3 regions of the Streptomyces sp. NPDC092296 genome follow, and region 3 is predicted to be linked to each of the others. Evidence: riboswitches for the same ligand, from Rfam matches in the RefSeq annotation. Region 3 holds a riboswitch; each other region holds the start of a gene.
What was found. Region 3 has a riboswitch for cobalamin ahead of ACIQGZ_RS09175 (CbtB-domain containing protein). Riboswitches for the same ligand answer to the same signal wherever they lie in the genome.
Positions count from the first base shown of each region.

Region 1: another riboswitch for cobalamin. It lies ahead of cobI (precorrin-2 C(20)-methyltransferase); the one in region 3 lies ahead of ACIQGZ_RS09175 (CbtB-domain containing protein).
Region 2: another riboswitch for cobalamin. It lies ahead of ACIQGZ_RS06300 (ribonucleoside-diphosphate reductase subunit alpha); the one in region 3 lies ahead of ACIQGZ_RS09175 (CbtB-domain containing protein).

Region 1 is NZ_JBIVRB010000010.1:56,581-58,770, forward strand. Features, by position in the region: gene cobM (precorrin-4 C(11)-methyltransferase) at 1-509, opposite strand, end outside; gene cobI (precorrin-2 C(20)-methyltransferase) at 506-1,243, opposite strand; cobalamin riboswitch at 1,387-1,540, opposite strand; gene ACIQGZ_RS20985 (hypothetical protein) at 2,070-2,190, shown strand, end outside.
Region 2 is NZ_JBIVRB010000001.1:1,355,247-1,357,436, reverse strand. Features, by position in the region: gene ACIQGZ_RS06305 (GNAT family N-acetyltransferase) at 1-477, shown strand, start outside; cobalamin riboswitch at 555-677, shown strand; gene ACIQGZ_RS06300 (ribonucleoside-diphosphate reductase subunit alpha) at 833-2,190, shown strand, end outside.
Region 3 is NZ_JBIVRB010000002.1:351,317-353,506, reverse strand. Features, by position in the region: gene ACIQGZ_RS09185 ((2Fe-2S)-binding protein) at 1-81, opposite strand, end outside; gene ACIQGZ_RS09180 (CbtA family protein) at 78-941, opposite strand; gene ACIQGZ_RS09175 (CbtB-domain containing protein) at 972-1,190, opposite strand; cobalamin riboswitch at 1,229-1,379, opposite strand; gene metE (5-methyltetrahydropteroyltriglutamate--homocysteine S-methyltransferase) at 1,464-2,190, opposite strand, start outside.

The DNA of each region.
Region 1 (2,190 bases), on a different contig from region 3:
AAGATCGCCATGGTGGTGCCGTGCCGGGCGAACTCCCGCACCTCCTCGCCCGGCGGCATCGGCGTCTTGCCGCCGCCGAGCCGGGTCAGGATCACCGACTGGGCCACCTCGGGCACGGTCAGCTCCCGCTGCGCGATGGCCGCCACCGCCGAGAACGACGACACGCCGGGCACGATCTCGGTCTCCAGGCCCAGCTCCCGGCAGCGCTCCAGCTGCTCCTGCACCGCGCCCCAGAGCGACGGGTCCCCGGAGTGGATGCGGGCCACCTGGAGGCCGTCGCGGGCGGCCTCCTCGTACACCGCGAGGACGTCCTCCATCGGCACCAGCGAGGAGTCCAGCACCCGGGCCCCCGGGCGGGCGTGCTCCAGCACCTCGGCCTGCACCAGGCTGGCCGCCCAGACCACCACGTCGGCCGCGCCGATCGCTCGGGCGGCCCGGAAGGTCAGCAGGTCGGCCGCCCCGGGACCGGCGCCGACGAAGGTCACCTTGCCGCTGGTCGTACCGGTCACAGCTTTCCCCCTCGGGAGTCCCGCCGGGCGGGGCAGATCAGGGTGGACAGATACGGCTGCGGGGCGCCGTCCAGCTCGGCGGCCGGGCGGATCGACTCCTCCGGCAGGCCCAGCGAGGAGCCCCACACCGCGCCCTCGGTGCGGTCGGTCTCCCGCAGCGCGGCGGCGACCTCGGCGGCGATCCGGCCGAACTTGTACGCCACCACGGTGCCCGGCCCGGCCAGCGCCTGCCGCAGTACGGCGGCGCCGGCGGTTACCGGCACCAGGGTGAGCGGCTCGACGCCCTCCGCCAGCACGGTGCCGCTGCGCGCGGCCAGGTCCTGCATGGCGGTGATGCCGGGGACGGTCTCCACCACGGTGTCCGGGACGGCCTGCCGCACCGTCTGGGCCAGATAGGTGAAGGTCGAGTACACATTGGGGTCGCCGATGGTGGCGAACGCCACGGTGCCGTCCTCGCCCGCCTCGCGCAGCAGCGCCGCGACCCGCTCCCCGGCGGCGTCCCAGGCCGCCTCGCGGCGGGCGCGGTCCTCCCGCTCGTTCAGCGCGAACACCACCCGGACGACCTTGCCCGGATCGGTGTGGTGCAGCACGGTGGCCTCGGCGCGGCCGACCTCGCCGCTGTCCATCACCGGGACGACCACGGACCGCGCCTCGCGCAGCACCCGTACGCCCTTCACCGTGACCAGCTCCGGGTCGCCGGGACCCATGCCGACGCCGACCAGGCGGCGGCTCACGCGGACGGGCCGGGGTGGCGGCCGACGGGTCGGCCGGTGACGGGTCGGCCGGTGACGGCAGGCCGCGGCGGCGCGGCATGCGGAGAGCGCATGGCGGAAGTCCTCACTCGGGGTCCTCGCCCCGGTCGACGTGACGGCGGCCAGAGTCTCCTGGCTCCCGGATCAGCGCACCCCCGGGCCTTCCAACCGCACGTTCGCGGCCGTGGCCGACTCCCGCAGCGGGGCTGGTGGAGTCGGGGGTGCTCCCCGGTGACAGTGGCGGGACCGCGCCGGATTCGCACCGGACTTCCTCGTCAATGCCGCCGTGTATGGCCCGGAAATCCCATCACGCCCCCGGCCCCCAGTCAACAAGCCCCCCTGTGGCGTACACCGCACCGCACCTGCACCGATGCCGCCGCGCCCCCGCCCCGGCCCGGCCTCCGCCCCGCTGCGGGGGCGGCCGGAGCGTAGGGAAAGGCAGGATCTCCGGTATTCCGGCTGTCCGGGCTGCGATAACCGAATAAAAGGTACATAAATCGGGGCGCCCGGCGCGCTCGAACCCCAGAGCCGCCCGCAATCACGAGCGGATTCGCCGCCGCCAATTCGGGCCGCCGGGAGTAGCGTGTACCAGTGAGGGCGTCCCGCACGCCGGCCCACCGCCGGCGGCGTCCCCGACGCGCAGACACGCCGGGCGGTGCACACGCCCCGGGAACGGGTTCGCACCATGACCGTGGGCGGCATCCCCGCACGCAGACCGATTCTCTCCCTCCCCCTCCTCCCCGCTCCGCCGGGACACGGCGGTCCCTCCGCAGTGCTGCGGCACCGCCTCACGGGGCAGAAAGACCCCATGGGCGATGCAGACGACGCAGAGCAGAGCCCGGTCGGAGCCATCGGCCGGGTGACCGTGCCGATCCCGGCGGACGGCCCGGGTGAGGTGCTGCTGCCGGTGCGCGGCGGGACGGAGGCGT
Region 2 (2,190 bases), on a different contig from region 3:
GTCTTCGTCGGAGACGGCCACACCTCGGCGGACAGCGACTACGTCGCCCTGCTCCGCGACGCCCGCACCCGGGCCGCCGAGGCGGAACTCCTCGTCGCCGTCGACCGGGCAGCCGCCGACCGCCCAGCCGCCGACCGCCCAGCCGGCCCCCGGGACGCCCCGGCAGCCGTGCTCGGCTCCGTGACGCTCGCCCTGCCCGGCTCCGCCTGGGCGGACATCGCCCGGCCCGACGAGGGCGAGCTGCGGATGCTGGCGGTCTCCCCCGCCGCCCGGGGCCGGGGCGTGGGCGAGGCGCTGGTCCGGGCGGCCATGGACCGGGTCCGCGCGCAGGGGCTGCCCCGGATGGCGTTCTCCACCCAGCAGGGCATGCACGCCGCCCACCGGCTGTACGAGCGGGTGGGCTTCCGGCGGGCCCCGGAGCGCGACTGGTCGCCCTTCCCGGGCGTCGACCTGTGGGTGTACGCGGCCGATCTGTGACCCTCCGCAGCCGCTCTCTCCGGGAAGCCCGTCCGGCGCGCGCCACTACATGTGGTGGTGCATCGCACACCCGCCACTAGATGTATGCTCACTTCCGCTGTCGACGCAGGGGAACCCGGTGCGAATCCGGGACTGCCCCGCAGCGGTGAGCGGGCCTGGCCCCGCGAGTCCGACTACCTGCCGACGGTCCGCCCGGCGCGCTTCACCACGCCGTCGAGCGGTGTACGTCCGGGCCTCGCGGGTGGGCCGGGGACGCAGCGCGCAACCAGGGCGGCCGTCGGCCGTCGGGTGCGCGCCGGCGCTCCCTGCTCCCGTGCGGTCCCGGTGCCCCTCAGGCCGGAGGAGAGAGAGCGCCTTGACCACCGCTGCCCCCGCAGAAGCCGCCTCGGCAGTCCCGGATCGGGACGAGCCCGGTACCGCGCTGCTGCGCGTGCTCACCGACTGCGCCGCCGATCTGCCCCAGGTCGACCCCGGCCATGTCGCCGCCGCCGCGCTGCGCGGCCGGCACGCCGGGTCCGACTTCGCCGAGCTGCGCGGACTCGCCGTGGAGGCCGCCGCCGCGCTGATCGCGGAGGACCCCCAGTACTCCCGGCTCGCGGCCCGGCTGCTGGCCCGGGAGATCGCGGACGAGGCCGCCGACGAGGGCGCGGTGTGCTTCACCGCCTCCATCGCCCTCGGCCACCGCGAGGGGCTGATCGGTGACAGCACGGCCGACTTCGTGGCCCGGCACGCCGACGCGCTGGACGCGCTGATCGACCAGGACGGCGACGGCCGCTTCGAGTACTTCGGCCTGCGCACCGTGCAGTCCCGCTACCTGCTGCGCCACCCGATCACCCGCCGGGTGATCGAGACCCCGCAGCACTTCCTGCTCCGGGTCGCCTGCGGGCTGGCGAACGAGGACTCCACGGACGCGGTCGCCGAGCTGTACCGGCTGATGAGCCGACTGGACTACCTGCCCTCCTCCCCCACCCTGTTCAACTCCGGCACCCGGCATCCGCAGATGTCCTCCTGCTACCTGCTGGACTCCCCGCTGGACGAGCTGGACTCGATCTACAGCCGCTACGCCCAGATCGCCCGGCTCTCCAAGCACGCTGGCGGCATCGGCCTCTCGTACAGCCGCATCCGCTCCCGGGGCTCGCTGATCCGGGGCACCAACGGCAAGTCCAACGGCATCGTGCCGTTCCTGCGCACCCTGGACTCCTCGGTCGCCGCCGTGAACCAGGGCGGCCGGCGCAAGGGCGCGGCCTGCGTCTACCTGGAGACCTGGCACGCCGACATCGAGGAGTTCCTGGAGCTGCGGGACAGCACCGGCGAGGAGGCGCGGCGCACCCACAACCTCAACCTGGCGCACTGGATTCCGGACGAGTTCATGCGCCGGGTCGAGGCCGACGCCGAGTGGTCGCTGTTCTCCCCGGTCGACACGCCCGAGCTGGTCGACCTGTGGGGCGCCGACTTCGACGCCGCGTACCTGAAGGCCGAGCAGGCCGGCAAGGCGGTGCGGACCATCCCCGCCCGCACCCTGTACGCCCGGATGATGCGCACCCTGGCGCAGACCGGCAACGGCTGGATGACCTTCAAGGACGCCTCCAACCGGGCCGCCAACCAGACCGCGTTGCCCGGCCGCACGGTGCACTCCTCCAATCTGTGCACCGAGATCCTGGAGGTGACGGACGACTCGGAGACGGCCGTCTGCAACCTGGGGTCGATCAACCT
Region 3 (2,190 bases):
CAGGGCGAAGAACGGCCCGAGCGCGGTGATCTCCTCGATCACCGCGCTCGACGCCGGTCCGTCAGGGCCGGAAGCGGTCATGCGCCGACCGGGTCCGGCTCCCGGGTGGGGGCGCCGGTCGCGGTCCGGGGCTGGAGCAGGCGCTCGGCCAGCGGGCCGAAGACCAGTCCGATGGCCGCCCAGAGCAGCAGCTGCGCGGCGACGGAGTAGAACCGGAACGAGAAGAGCAGATCCGCCGGGAAGCCCGGGAAGACGATCGCGCCCTTGTCGTCGGTCAGCGGCAGCGGCGTCTCCGTGGCGTGGTCGCCGTAGTGCTCCTTGTTGAACGCCAGGTGGCCGAACGACGGCATGATCAGCATGACGATCCCGATCGCGACGACGAACGCGGCGGCGGCCAGCAGCGTGGCGTTCCAGTTGCCGAAGCGCGGCTGGAGCCGCCTGCCGAGCCAGACGGCGCCGACCGAGAAGGCGACCGAGAACACCACCATCAGCAGGTAGAGGCCGCTGCGGGCGCCGATGGTCTCCTCGTGGCCGATCGCGGGCGGGTTGGCCGGGTACTTGACGAACGGCACCAGGTAGAGCGCGAGGAACCCGGCCCCGGCCACCAGCAGCGCCAGCGGCCGCGCCCGCAGCCCGCCGACCCGGCCCAGGCAGACGGCGTAGGCCACGGCGAACAGGGCGCCCATGGCCATGCCGAAGAGGATCATGCCCACGCCGATGCCGACGTCGGCCTGGATGGTGCGGCTGAACAGGTCCGGGTCCGCTGCCTCCGTGGTCAGGCCGGTGGCCTTGTCCAGGACGGCCTGGGCGGCGTCACGGCCGCTCTCGTAGTCGATGGCCTTGGTGATCTGCGGTTCGGCGAAGATCCGCGCGAAGACGAAGGCGAGCAGGCCCGCGACTGCGCCGGCGAGTACGCCGCGCAGGAGGAGCTTCTTTTCCATGTCGAGTTGTCCGTGCCTTCTTCGAACCGGTCAGTGGCAGGGGAAGCCGAGGAAGTGCCGGGCGTCGTGGACGAACTCGTGCACATGCATGTCGTTGCCGAACACCGAGACGGCGCCCTGGTCGACACCGATGAAGTAGTAGGCGATCAGCGCGATCAGCGCGGTACCGGCAAGCCAGAGTACGGACTTGGAGACCGGCAGGACGACCGGTGTGGCGGCCGGACGGGGCGTGGAGACACTGCTGCTCACGGAGAGCCCTCCTTCGGGGATCGTGCGTCCCTTGATCAAATGGGCGGTGTGATGGAGGAGTGTCTGACTTCACCGGTCACCGTGGGTGACCGGCACACAGTGGCGCGACCGTGCTGGATTCTCACCAGCTTCCTCATGCCATCACTACTCAGGGAGCGTAGGGGGCGCCGCTCCGGTGCGTCAATCAGACCGGTCGTACCCGTACCGGGCGGCCGGGGCGCGCAACACCGCAGGTGAGCCGCGCCCCGGCCGCCGCCGGGTCAGGAACCTGGGTCAGGAGTCCGCTCCCGGCAGGCCGCCCCGCACCTCGCGGGCGGCCGTGACCAGGTTCTCCAGCGAGGCCCTGACCTCCGGCCAGCCCCGGGTCTTCAGACCGCAGTCGGGGTTGACCCAGAGCCGCTCGGCGGGGATGGCGTCAAGCCCCCTGCGCAGCAGGGCGGCCGCCTCCTCGGCGCTCGGGACGCGCGGCGAGTGGATGTCGTACACCCCGGGGCCGACCTCGCGCGGGTAGCCGGCGGCGGCCAGCTCGTCCGCGACCTGCATGTGGGAGCGGGCGGCCTCCAGGGAGATCACATCGGCGTCGAGGTCGTCGATGGCCTGGAGGATGTCCCCGAACTCCGCGTAGCACATATGGGTGTGGATCTGGGTGGCCGGGCGGACGCCTGCGGTGGTGAGGCGGAATGCCTCGGTGGCCCAGTCCAGATACGCGGGCCGGTCGGCCGCGCGCAGCGGCAGCGTCTCGCGCAGCGCGGGCTCGTCCACCTGGATCACGGCGGTACCGGCCGCCTCCAGGTCGGCCACCTCGTCGCGCAGGGCGAGGGCGACCTGCCGGGCGGTCTCGCCGAGCGGCTGGTCGTCGCGGACGAAGGACCAGGCCAGCATGGTGACCGGGCCGGTGAGCATGCCCTTGACCGGGCGGTCGGTGAGCGACTGGGCGTACCGGGTCCAGCGGACCGTCATCGGCTCGGGGCGGGAGATGTCCCCGGCCAGCACCGGCGGC